Linked DNA regions of Cupriavidus metallidurans CH34. The protein of the gene in region 1 binds, or shares a complex with, the protein of each later gene. Links are inferred from orthologs where the notes say so. Each region holds a gene or a part of one and is shown on either strand. Other genes may lie near its edges.

The links. The genes of interacting proteins can lie anywhere in the genome.
Region 2: the proteins of RMET_RS28605 (region 1) and hfq are in contact, whole or in part, in a crystal structure (PDB 3VU3), measured with the Escherichia coli proteins. The link is inferred for Cupriavidus metallidurans CH34 from one-to-one orthologs.

The regions. Positions count from the first base shown.
Region 1 is NC_007974.2:2,352,361-2,360,350, forward strand. The notes cover bases 1-2,919. They hold RMET_RS28605 (catalase), read left to right. Parts: upstream 1-696; coding sequence 697-2,142; downstream 2,143-2,919. Other genes in these bases: RMET_RS28600 (hypothetical protein), read right to left, coding at 1-27; RMET_RS34040 (hypothetical protein), read right to left, coding at 159-317; RMET_RS28610 (ankyrin repeat domain-containing protein), read left to right, coding at 2,259-2,747; RMET_RS28615 (SDR family oxidoreductase), read right to left, coding at 2,805-2,919. Outside these bases: more of RMET_RS28615, read right to left, coding at 2,920-3,563; RMET_RS28625 (putative bifunctional diguanylate cyclase/phosphodiesterase), read left to right, coding at 5,235-7,004; RMET_RS28630 (HDOD domain-containing protein), read left to right, coding at 7,004-7,990.
Region 2 is NC_007973.1:2,278,432-2,283,862, reverse strand. What follows is about bases 1-2,895. They hold hfq (RNA chaperone Hfq), read left to right. Parts: upstream 1-1,275; coding sequence 1,276-1,515; downstream 1,516-2,895. Other genes in these bases: hflX (GTPase HflX), read left to right, coding at 1,739-2,895; der (ribosome biogenesis GTPase Der), read left to right, coding at 1-1,067. Outside these bases: more of hflX, read left to right, coding at 2,896-2,974; FtsH protease activity modulator HflK, read left to right, coding at 3,080-4,423; protease modulator HflC, read left to right, coding at 4,435-5,337. UniProt on the Escherichia coli protein: RNA chaperone that binds small regulatory RNA (sRNAs) and mRNAs to facilitate mRNA translational regulation in response to envelope stress, environmental stress and changes in metabolite concentrations.

The DNA.
Region 1 (7,990 bases):
GATGCCGCGCGCAAACCTCGCTTGCATGTCATCTCCTGCGCATGATTTTCACCTTGTAAGGATAGGAACGCAGCCTGAAAAGGCACGGTAAACCTGCCACGGGGAGGACTCAGGTCGAGCACGCGTCGCATTTGAACGGGCCGCGCCCGGCCAGCGCCTCACGATTCAATGGCGCCGGGTTCCTCATGTGCCTGCTGCCCATCGAGCTTCGCTTCGCGGCGCGCCAGCCTGGCCGATAGCCGGTACTGGCACACGAACAGCGCAATCAGGGCGATCAACGCAATGGCGGCAAGACCAAAACGGTAGACGATCCACATGGTGCGGCATGGTCGTAGTTGTCCTGCTTTCAGCCTATTCAGCCTGCTGTCCAGACACTGCAAAGAATCGACTGATACACGTCAATTTCCTGTCAATGCCGAGCACAGAATTTGACCTGATCCGAAAAATGCGAGAAAGCGGAGCCCTTCCCAGACGTAAACCACTTAATGGCCCGCTCGAAAAGTCTGTGCACTATCGCGGCCATTGATCAATACGATATGACTTGAACGACCCCTTCTGCGATAGTTGACTGCAACTCCTGCCGGCGAGTCAGTTCCCCGGCGCCCTCGGTGACGCGGCCACGAGCCGCGGCAATTCCGTCCCACAAATGTCCAGACGCGACCCTTCCGGATCGCACGACTGCATCAAGGAATGACTATGAATAAGCTCACGACCGCATTTGGCGCGCCCGTTGTCGATAACCAGAACGTTCAGACCGCCGGCCCGCGTGGCCCCGCCCTGCTCCAGGATGTCTGGTTCCTCGAAAAGCTTGCCCACTTCGACCGTGAAGTGATTCCGGAACGCCGCATGCACGCCAAGGGCGCCGGCGCTTACGGCACGTTCACGGTCACGCATGACATCACCAAGTACACGCGCGCGAACCTGTTCTCACAGGTTGGCAAGAAAACCGACCTGTTCCTGCGCTTCTCGTCGGTGGCCGGCGAGCGCGGCGCGGCCGATGCGGAACGCGACATCCGCGGCTTTGCGATCAAGTTCTACACCGAGGAAGGCAACTGGGACCTGGTGGGCAACAACACCCCGGTTTTCTTCCTGCGCGACCCCCTGAAGTTCCCCGACCTGAACCACGCCGTGAAGCGCGACCCGCGCACGGGCATGCGTAGCGCCGAAAGCAACTGGGACTTCTGGACCGGCCTGCCCGAAGCCCTGCACCAGGTCACGATCGTGATGAGTGACCGGGGTATCCCGCGCACCTGGCGTCATATGCACGGGTTCGGCAGCCATACCTACAGCTTCATCAACGCCAACATGGAGCGTTTCTGGGTGAAGTTCCACTTCGTCACCCAGCAGGGCATCCAGAACCTGACTGACGAGGAAGCTGCGGAGATCACGGGCCAGGACCGCGAATATCACCAGCGCGATCTGTTTGAATCAATCGAACGTGGCGATTTCCCGCGCTGGAAGCTCTGCGTGCAGATCATGCCGGAAGCCGAAGCCAGCAAGGTTCCCTACCACCCGTTCGACCTGACCAAAATCTGGCCGAAGAAGGACTACCCGCTGATCGAAGTCGGCGTGCTGGAACTGAACCGCAATCCGGACAACTTCTTCGCCGAAGTCGAACAGGCATCGTTCGCGCCGTCGACGATCGTCCCTGGCGTCGGTTTCTCGCCCGACAAGATGTTGCAGGGCCGTCTATTCTCGTACGGCGACGCCGCGCGCTATCGCGTCGGCGTGAATCATCACCAGATTCCGGTGAACTCGCCGAAAGCCGCGAAGTACGTCAACAGCTATCACCGCGACGGCACGATGCGCGTCGACGGCAACCGGGGGGCCGCCATCGGCTATGAGCCCAATACGAAGGGCGAGTGGGCCGAGCAACCCGACTTCCGCGAACCGCCGCTGACGCTGGAAGGCACTGCCGACCACTGGAACCATCGCGAGGACGGCGACTACTTCTCGCAGGTCGGCGCGTTGTTCCGCCTGATGTCGCCGACGCAGCAGCAGGCGCTGTTCGACAACACGGCCCGCTCGATCAAGGGTGTGTCGAAACACATCCAGCAGACCCACATCAAGCATTGCACGGCGGCTGACCCCGCCTATGGTGCGGGTGTCGCGGCTGCTATCGAGATGATCGAGGCCAAGTAAGTCCCCACTACCCATGCCTCTCCCGCCCCCGGGAGAGGCATGGGCGGAACGACTCAGCAAATCCCGAACAAACCGTCCGAGACAGGAAAATGATGATGGAACAGCCTCAAGCCACGATGTCCGCGGAAGATGAAGCGCGCATGATCGCCGCGCTGGGCCAGGTGTTCGATCTCGCGCGCAATGGCGACGCCGTGGCGCTCGCGGCGCTGATCGAACGCGGTATGCCACCGAACCTGCGTAATGAGAAGGGCGACACCCTCGTCATGCTGGCCGCCTACCATGGCCATGCGAACGCGCTGCGCACGCTGCTGGAAGTCGGCGCTTCGCCGGACATTCGCAATGCGATGGGTCAGACGCCGATCGCCGGAGCCGCCTACAAGGGCTACACCGAAATCGTCGAAATCCTGCTCGAGCATGGTGCCGACGTCGAAGGTGCCTCGCCTGACGGCCGCACGGCGCTGATGACCGCCGCAATGTTCCAGCGCACGGATATCGTCGACATACTCAAGGCGCATGGCGCCGACCCCAACGCACGCGACAACCGCGGCATGACCGCAGCCGATGCGGCGGCTTTCATGGCCGGCCGGCACGGTAGCACCCATTGACGGGCCGCCCCTCTCCGCCGAGCGAGAGGAGGACCGCCTTGATTCCACCTCAGCGCATTACCCGCGTCCCACGAACGGCATCTTGGTCGCCATGACGGTCATGAACTGCACATTGGTTTCCAGCGGCAGATTGGCCATATGCAGTACCGAGCTGGCAACGTGGGCCACATCCATCAACGGCTCCGGGCGGATCTCGCCGTTGGCCTGCGGCACGCCACGCGCCATGCGGTTGGCCATGTCGGTACCCGCGTTGCCAATATCGATCTGACCACAGGCGATGTCCCAGGGACGGCCATCGAGCGACAGGCTCTTGGTCAGCCCGGTAATCGCATGCTTGGTGGCCGTGTAGGCCACGGAATTCGGCCGTGGCGCGTGGGCGGAGATCGACCCGTTGTTGATGATGCGGCCACCACGCGGGTCCTGCGATTTCATCAGCGCGAACGCGCCGCGCGCGCACAAGAAGGCGCCGGTCAGGTTGGTGTCTACCACCGCCTTCCACTGCTCGACTGACAGTTCGTCGATGCTGACGCCCGGCGCGTTGATGCCTGCGTTATTGAACAGCACATCGAGCCGGCCGAAGCGTTCGCGGATCTTGCCGAACAAAGCGTCGACCGAGGCGGCATCACTCACATCGCACTGCACGGCCAGCGCGGTCTGGCCCGCAGCCGTAGCTTGCGCGGCCAGGGCTTCCAACGTTTCGGCGGTGCGCCCGGCCAGCACGACCTGATAACCGTCCGCGAGCATCGCCTGTGCGACTGCCTTGCCGATACCGCGCGCCGCGCCCGTGACCAGTGCGACCTTTGCCTGCTTTGTCATGCTCGATGTCTCCAATGTCTTGTGGCTGGGAAGAGTGCCACCCCTGATTCTGCCCGAAAGAACCACAGTTGTACGACAACTTCTGGGCGATCATCGGCCTCCCCTTCCATCATCGTGCGGCGCCAACCACTTCCGCCCGCTCCGCCACGATGCGCAAGCGGTCAAAGTTCATATTGGCGCCCGATGTGATCGCGACCAGCGCCAGCGAGGCGTTGCCCGCCGTCGCCGCATACTGCTTGAGCCCCGCCACGGCCAGCGCGCCGGCCGGCTCCACCAGGCTGCGCGTGTCCTGGAAGATGTCCTTGATCGCCGCGCAGAGCGCATCGGTATCCACCGTCAGCACGCCATCAAGGTACTTCTGGCAAAGCCGAAACGTCTCTTCCCCGACGCGCTTGACCGCCGTGCCATCCGAGAACAATCCCACGGTATCGAGCGTGACCCGCTCGCCAGCGGCCAGCGAACGCGCCATGGCGCAGGAATCCTCCGTTTGCACGCCGATGACCTGGACTTCCGGCCGGACCGCCTTGACATATGCCGCCACGCCTGCTGCCAGGCTGCCACCGCCGATCGGCACGAACACGGCATCAAGCGGACCGCGATGCTGCCGCAGGATCTCCATGCCCACGGTTCCTTGCCCGGCGATGACGTCGGGATCGTCGAACGCCGGGATGAACGTCAGTCCGTGTTGTTGCTGCAGGGATAGCGCATGGTCGAAGGCATCGGAATAGGACTCGCCGGCCAGCACGACTTCCACCATCCCGCTACCGTGGGCACGCACCGCATCCACCTTCACCTGCGGCGCGGATTGCGGCACGACGATGATCGCCCGCACACCAAGCCGGGCCGCGGCCAGCGCCACGCCTTGCGCGTGATTGCCGGCTGAGGCCGTGATCACGCCACGGGCAAGCGCATCGGCCGGCAGGCTGGCCATCTTGTTGTAGGCGCCGCGCACCTTGAACGAAAACACGGGCTGGTGATCCTCGCGCTTGAGCCAGACGCGGTGGCCGAGATGCGCGGACAAGGTCGGCGCCGCCTCCAGCGCGGTCTCCCGTGCCACGTCGTAGACGCGCGCGGTCAGGATGCGCCTCAGGTAATCGTCGGCGTCGCTCCAGGCGTCGTGTGCCGCTTCAAACGGCTCGGCATCGAACGACTGGCCCGGCGCAACGGCTTGGGGCACGGCAAGGGGATGGGTTAACGGCATGGCGACTCCATTCTTGAGGGGGAAATCTCTGGAAATCCCTGGAGGCGGCCATAAAAAAACCCGCCTCGTTGGGCGGGTTATTGATGTCTGTTTCGGACGCGCGCTAACCCACCATTCTCGGAATGGTGCGAATAATCGCGGCGATGCGGATGGCGAAACTGGACATGGGAATGAGTGTCACGGATTTCCCACGACTATGTCAATCCCGACACAAGCCTGGCCTTCAACTGGCGATACGCGTGTTGTAGTCGTGCCCACTGGCGTCACCCCCCTCCCGCGCCGCACTCAGCCCGATGTCGGCTCGTATTAGAATCGCCGATGTCATTCATATGACGGCGGCAGCACCAGAGGTCATGTTCCGGGCACGGGTTAGCCACGGACTGGCGTTGCCGCGGGTATCCAACCCTACAGATCACAAGAAACCAACCGATATCAGCCATGCGCCCATTGGGCTCAGGGTTGAAAGATACATGACCGCGTTCGCATTCGATGTTGCTCTGGCACCGGAGCCTGCCGATCGCAGGCGGCCCGATGCCGGCCCTGCCTACGGCGAGGCCCTGGCGTTGCTGGAGGCTTCCGGCGCGCTGGCCATGCGCGTGGACATGCAGGGACGCATTCTCGAAGCGACTGAAGCCACCGCCGAACTACTGGTCTATCCGCGCGAATACCTGCTGCGCACCTCGATCCTCGACATCATCGCGCTGGAGTCCCGCGAACGCGTGGCCATGCTGCTGACGTGCTGCGCGCAGGACCAGACCATGCGCCGCGAGCGCGTGCGCGTGGCCGGCGGTATCGGCGGGCCCAACTGGCTCGACCTGCGCGTGAGCTACCACCGCGATGCCGACGATGCGCCCAGCCTGCTGCTGTTCGGCCAAGACATCACGCATTGGGTGGAGTCGGAGCGAGACCTGACCGAGCGTGCCTTCCTGGACCCGTTGACCGGTGTCGGCAACCGCGCCTACATCGGCAAGCGGATCGAGGAATACACGTCCGGCCGCCGCGCGGGCCAGCCGTTCGCGGTTGCCCTGATGGATCTGGACGGCTTCAAGAACGTCAACGACTCGCTCGGCCACGAGTTTGGCGACGCGCTGCTCAAGGAAGTGGGCACACGCCTGCAGGACACTGTCCGCACGCGCCAAAGCGTGGCGCGGCTGGGTGGCGACGAGTTCGTGCTGATGCTCGATGACATGGAGTCCGAGGCGGACGCCATCCGCATCCTCGAGCGCGTGATCCATGTCTGCCGCCAGCCCTTCCTGCTGGGCGGCTGCCAGGTGCGCATCACCACCAGCATCGGCCTGGCCTTCTCGAACGGTTCGGCGCAATCGGAGTCGCAATGGCTGCGCCGTGCGGACCTGGCGATGTACGAGGCGAAGGCGCTCGGCAAGAACCGTTACTGCATCTACTCGCCCGAACTCGACCGCCGCCTGGACGAACAGTTCCAGATCGAGCAGAGCATGTTCGAAGCGGTGCAGAACGGAGAATTCCTGCTGCACTACCAGCCGATCGTCTGGCCCGGAAGCGGTGAAGTCTGCGCCGTGGAAGCACTGATGCGCTGGGAGCACGCAGGCCGCGATATCCGGCCCGATGTGTTCATTCCCGTCGCCGAGAAGAACGGTCTGATCAAACACCTTGGCGCGTGGGCGCTGCGCTGCGCCTGCGCGCAGCTTGCCGCCTGGGATGCGCTGGGTATCCATGTAGGCCATATGTCGGTCAACGTGTCAGCCGTGCAGTTCCTGCATCCGGGCTTCTTCGACAGCGTCCGCAATGCGATCCAGGAATCGGGCATCGGCGCCGACCGGCTACTGCTGGAAATCACCGAAAGCGCGCTGATGACCGATCCGAAGGCCGCCGAGGAACTGCTCCTTTCGCTGCGTGCGCTCGGCATCCGCTTCGCCGTCGATGATTTCGGCACCGGCTATTCGAGCCTGTCGTACCTGCGCCGCTTTCCGCTGTCGGCCCTTAAGGTCGACCGCAGCTTCGTCGCCGACATGGTCGATTCACCGCACGCGCGGACCATCGTGTCGGCCGTGCTGTCGCTGGCACGCGAACTCGGTCTCGTCGCCATTGCCGAGGGCGTGGAAACCGATGCCCAAAACAAGCTGTTGGCCGCGCAGGGCTGCAACCTTGTGCAGGGATGGCGCTTTGCACGTGCCGTCGCCGCCGCCGATTTCGAGAGCGCCGTCACCGACGGCAGGTTCGTGGTCGGCGAGGGCGAAGTCTTCGCGCCACGGGTGTCCTGATGTCCAAGTCCGATTTCTTCGAGACCCTGTGGGCACGGATGGCGCAACAGGGAGACTTCCCGACGCTTCAGTACTGTGTCGACAACATCTTCAAGACGCTCAACGCCGACCTCACCGTCGGCGAGATGGCCACAAGCGTGCTGTCGGATTTCAGCCTGTCGCAGAAGGTGATCCGGCTCGCCAACTCGGCCATGTACCGATCGTTCGGCGGCGAGGTGACCACCGTCTCGCGCGCGATCCTGGTGCTGGGCGTGGAGGCGATCAGCCACCTGACGCTCGGCATCCAGCTGCTCGACTATTTCCACGGCGTGGCGCCAAATCGTCCGCAGGCCACGCGCGCGTTGCAACGCGCGCTGGTGGCCGGCGAGATCACGCGGGCGCTGAGCCAGGCACGCGGCATCAACGAGGGCGAGGAAGCCGTCGTCTGCACGCTGATGCACCATATGAGCCGGCTGCTCATCGTGTTCTATTTCCCCGAAGAATGGGAACGCGTGGAGGCCATGTGCGCCGCGCATCCAATGACGGAAAACGAGGCCTGCCAGGAAGTGCTCGGTGTGTCGATGGTGGAAATCGCCGAGGCGGCCGCGCGAAAATGGCGGCTCCCGGGCCTGATCGCGCACGCAATGAAGCCGCGCGCGCTGTCCACGGATACCGTACTGGAAACCCATGCCGACTGGCTCGCCGCGATTGCGCAGGTCTCCGCACAGGCCGCGGCCACGATGGTGCGCGACGGCAATCAGGCATCGGTCGAGGCCTTGCTGCTGTCGCACGCGAAGGTGCTCGGCCTGGACGCCAGCGACGTCTCCGTGGCCGTGCGCCAGGCCGAGGTGCTCAATGCGTCGATTGTCGAATCCGAATCGCCGGCGCAGGATGCCACAACACTTGCCCACGGCGCGCGCCCGGATAACGTCCTGGAGCGACTGCGGCAAGGCATCGCCGAGGTGCAGCGCGAAGGCGCGGGCCGGACGGTATCGCAACTGGCACCG
Region 2 (5,431 bases), on another replicon or contig:
GCCTGGGGCTGGCGCCGCAGGACCGTGTCATCGCGGACTACCTCCGCAAGACAGGTCGCCGCGTGATGCTGGCGATCAACAAGGCCGAGGGCATGAAGTACACCTCGGTGGCCGCGGATTTCTATGAACTGGGCATGGGTGATCCGTACGCGATCTCGTCGACGCATGGCGACGGCGTGCGCGAACTGGTCGATGAAGCCCTCGACCTGGCCGTTCAGGAGCGTCCGGAACTGGCAGATCAGGAAGATGCCGGCCAGCACGGCGTCAAGATCGCCATCGTTGGTCGCCCGAACGTCGGCAAGTCCACGCTCGTGAACACCCTGATCGGCGAAGAGCGCGTGATTGCCTTCGACATGCCGGGTACCACGCGCGACGCTATCTATGTGGAGTTCGAGCGTGGCGGCAAGCCTTACACGCTGATTGACACGGCTGGCCTGCGCAAGCGCGGCAAGGTGTTCGAAGCGATTGAGAAGTTCTCGGTGGTCAAGACGCTGCAGTCGATCGCGGACGCCAATGTGGTGGTGCTGCTGCTCGATGCCCAGCAGGATATCTCCGAGCAGGACGCGCATATCGCCGGGTTCATCGTGGAGTCGGGCAGGGCGTTGGTGGTAGGCGTGAACAAGTGGGACGGCCTGGACGGCCATCAGCGCGACCGGGTCAAGCACGACCTGGAGCGCAAGTTGCAGTTCCTGAGTTTCGCGAACATCCACTTCGTATCCGCCCGCGAGCGCACCGGCATTGGCGCGCTTTTGCGCTCGGTGGACGACGCGTACGCCGCTGCGATGATCAAGCTTCCGACGCCGCAGATCACGCGGGTGCTCCAGGAAGCGGTGGAGTTCCAGCAGCCGAAGCGCGTGGGCGTGTCCCGCCCGAAACTGCGCTACGCGCACCAGGGTGGATCGAATCCGCCGATCATCGTTGTGCACGGGAACGCGCTGTCCGGCGTGACCGACGCGTACCGGCGCTACCTCGAGAACCGCTTCCGCACGGCGTTCAAACTCAAGGGAACACCGCTTCGGATCGAATTTCGTACGAACAAAAACCCGTACGCCGAATCGAAGGATTGACCAGGAAAAGGGACAGGTTTTGCCGCCAAGTTTCGTTTGCGTTCGTTTGGAACTGCGGCTAAATTCACGGTAGCGGGGAAACCCTGCTCGTAGATGCCAGCCTGGTACCGTTTTTGATCTTTTTTTGGCGCATCTTGCGCCAACTGGCTTGAACCGGGGATTTTCGTCCCCATGATCCATCACTAAATCTATAAATTTGGAGTGTGCCATGAGCAACAAAGGGCAATTGCTACAAGACCCGTTTCTGAATGCGCTGCGCAAAGAGCACGTGCCAGTTTCCATCTACCTCGTCAATGGCATCAAGCTGCAAGGCAATATCGAGTCGTTCGACCAGTACGTCGTCCTGCTGCGCAACACTGTGACGCAGATGGTTTACAAGCATGCGATTTCCACTGTCGTGCCGGCGCGCGCCGTCAATTTCCGTGTGGATGATTCTTCCGAGAGCTGATTTTTCCTCTCCCATGGGCGGCCGCATCTCCGTGCGGCCGTCGCATCGCGTGCCTCGGCTTGTCAGCCGTCTTTTCCGCCCGGAACGGGCGAACCCTTCCGTCGCTTCCCGCTTGCAACCTGAACCTGTCCCGAGCCTTACGGCGTCCGGGGGCGGCAGGCTGCGCCAACGCGGCCAGATTTTGTCTTAACAACGATCCCTTCGGCGCACTGCGTCCATCCGCTTGCAACCCAGAGCTACCTCCCAGACCGAACCGACCCGTGCCATCCTGGTTGGCGTCGACTTCGGCAAGCATGACTTCCAGGAAAGCCTTTCCGAACTGGCGCTGTTGACGACCACGGCCGGCTCGGTGCCTGTGCACACGCTGACCGGCAAGCGTTCGCGCCCCGATCCGGCACTCTTCATCGGATCCGGCAAGGCCGAGGAACTGCGGCAGGCCGCTGACGCGCTGGATGCCGATGTGGTGGTGTTCAACCACGCCTTGAGTCCTGCCCAGCAGCGCAACCTGGAGCGATTCCTGGGGCGTCATGTGATCGACCGAACCGGTCTGATCCTGGATATCTTTGGTCAGCGTGCACAGAGCCACGTCGGCAAGGTGCAGGTGGAACTGGCGCAGGTGCAGTACCAGGCGTCGCGCCTGGTTCGCGCGTGGAGCCACCTGGAACGGCAGAAGGGTGGTATCGGGATGCGCGGCGGCCCTGGCGAGCGACAGCTCGAACTGGATCGGCGGATGCTCGATGATCGAGCCAAACGACTCAAGTCCGATCTGGCGCGCCTGCAGCGCCAGCACCATACGCAGCGCCGCGCCCGGGCCCGTAATGACACGCTCAGTATCTCGCTGGTCGGATATACGAACGCCGGCAAGTCGACGCTGTTCAATGCGCTGACCAAGGCGCGGGCCTATGCGGCCGATCAGCTTTTTGCCACGCTCGATACGACCTCGCGCCGCCTGTTTCTCGACGGATTCGGCAATGTGGTGCTGTCCGACACCGTCGGGTTCATCCGGGATCTGCCGACACAACTCGTGGCGGCGTTCCGCGCCACGCTCGACGAGACCGTGCATGCCGACCTGCTCCTGCATGTGGTCGATGCATCGAGTCCAGTGCGCCACGAGCAGATCGAACAGGTCAATCGTGTGCTCGCCGAGATCGACGCCTCGGACATTCCGCAGATCGTGGTCATGAACAAGATCGATGCGGCACCAGAGCTGCTCGAACTCGGCCCCCGTGTCGAGCGAGACGAAGACGGTGTTCCAACGAAAGTGTTTGTCTCCGCCCGGGATGGCCTGGGGCTGGATGGCCTCCGCGAGGCCATCGTCGCGATGGCCCAATGGCTGTCGTCGCGGCCGGAGGCCCCGGCCCCCTATGATCCAAGGCTGGAAGGGCTGCAGCCCGCCCAGGATGGGGAGCCGTGGGACGTCGATGACGAACCAGATACCCGCCAGCAAGGTGCCAATTGATCGTTTTTGAACGAGAATCCCCGCCCGATTGGGGATTCTGGGCAAAAGTGATCAAGATGGCTGCTAGAATCCCTCTGATCCAAACTTCCCGGACCCGTGCTCTTCATGCCCCTGTTCCCTCGGAATCCTGACCCGCACATCGTGCCAGGCAGCCGCGCCCTGCGGTTTGCGCGCTGGCCGCGCCTGCGCGCCATCTTCTCGCTGAACGACCCCCGCTGGGGCCGCAACGGACAGGACGATGAAGACAAGGACAATAGCCGCCAGCAAAACCAGCGCCCGCAGGATGGCCCGCCCGATCTCGATGAGCTCTGGCGCGACTTCAATCGCCGCCTGAACGGCCTGCTGGGCCGCAAGGACAACGGCGGTGGTGGCCAGGGTTTCGGCAGTGGCCCGCGCCCGTCAGGCAAGGGTTCTAATGTCGGCATCGGCGTGATCATCGCCGCCGTGATCGGTATCTGGCTGGCCAGCGGTTTCTTCATGGTGCAGGAAGGGCAGACCGCTGTGATCCTGCAGTTCGGCAAGTTCAAGTACTCCACCGGTCCCGGTATCAACTGGCGTATGCCATGGCCGATCCAGTCGGCCGAAGTGGTAAACCTGTCGGCTGTGCGTTCGGTGGAGGTCGGTCGTGCCACGTCGATCAAGGACAGCAACCTGAAGGACTCGTCGATGCTGACGCAGGACGAGAACATCATCGACGTCCGGTTCACGGTGCAATACGACATCCAGGACGCCAGCGAATTCCTGTTCTTCAACAAGACCGACCGCGGTGGCGACGAAGAACTCGTGACGCAGGCCGCGGAAACGTCAGTGCGTGAGATCGTCGGCCGCAACAAGATGGATGCGGTGCTCTACGAGAATCGCGAGCAGATTGCGCAATCGCTGGCCAAGTCGATTCAATCGATCCTCACGGCCTACAAGACGGGTATTCGTGTGATTTCCGTCAACGTTCAGAGCGTGCAGCCGCCCGAGCAGGTGCAGGCCGCATTCGACGACGTCAACAAGGCGAGCCAGGATCGCGAGCGCGCGATCAGCGAAGGCCAGGCCTATGCGAACGACATCATTCCGCGCGCGAAGGGCACGGCGGCTCGCCTGAAGGAAGAATCGGAGGCCTACCGTTCCCGCGTGGTGGCACAGGCCGAAGGTGACGCAGCGCGCTTCCGCTCGGTGCAGTCCGAGTATGCCAAGGCACCGCAGGTCACGCGTGACCGTATTTATCTGGAGACCATGCAGCAGATCTACGCCAATTCGAGCAAGATTCTTGTCGATGCCAAGTCGGGCAATAACCTGCTGTATCTGCCGCTGGACAAGCTGATGACACAGGTGCCGGGCTCGTCGGCCGCACCGTCCTCGGCAGCGCCGGGCACGAATGCGCCGGCGGTACCGGATGCGACCACGCCGGATATCCGGTCACGTGAGTCGATGCGCAACCGCGACCGCGACATTCGCTAAGGAGACCCGTCATGAATCGACTGATTTCCTTTGTCATTGGCCTGTTTATCCTGCTGGCCGTTGCTTCGTCGATGCTGTTCGTGGTCGACCAGCGCCAGTACGCCGTCGTCTTCGCTTTCGGCGAAATCAAGCAGGTCGTGCGTGAGCCCGGTCTGCATTTCAAGCTGCCGCCGCCGTTGCAGAACGTAGTGTTCATGGATCGTCGTCTGCAGACGATCGATGTCGCAGCCAACGAGCGTTTCCTGACCGCCGAGAAGAAATCGATGGTGGTGGACTGGTTCGTGAAGTGGCGCATCACCGATCCGCGCAAATTCTTCGTGGCGTTTGGTGGCAACCTGCGCGGCGCGCAGGACCGCATGACGCAGCGTATCGATGCTGTGGCGCGTGAGGAGTTCGGCAAGCGCACCGTGGCGGATGTGGTGGCGGGCCAGCGCGAGCAGGTCATGCAGAACATCCGGGTTGGTATGGCCGAGTACGCGCAGTCGGTGGGTGTCGAGATCATCGATGTGCGCCTGAAGCGTGTGGATCTGCTGCCGGCCATCAGCGAGTCGGTCTATCGACGCATGGAGGCCGAGCGCAAGCGCGTGGCCAACGAACTGCGTTCGACTGGCGCCGCGGAAGGTGAGAAAATCCGGGCCGATGCTGATCGCCAGCGTGAGGTGGTGCTGGCCGAGGCTTATCGTGATGCGCAGGTGGTCAAGGGTGAGGGCGATGCCAAGGCTTCGCAGATCTATGCCGATGCATTCGGCAAGGATCCGAGCTTCGCCCAGTTCTGGCGCAGCATGGAGGCCTACCGCAACACGTTCCGCGACAAGGGCAACGTGATGGTGCTGGAGCCCAATTCGGACTTCTTCCGCTATATGCGTTCGCCGGGTGGCAACACCGCACCGGCCCCGTCAGGTGGCAAGAAGTAGCGTGGATGGCGCACCAGGCGCCTGATCGCGTGATTCGACAGAACCCCGGATCTTCCGGGGTTTTGTCCGGCTGGAGGGCATGAACCTTTCCCGC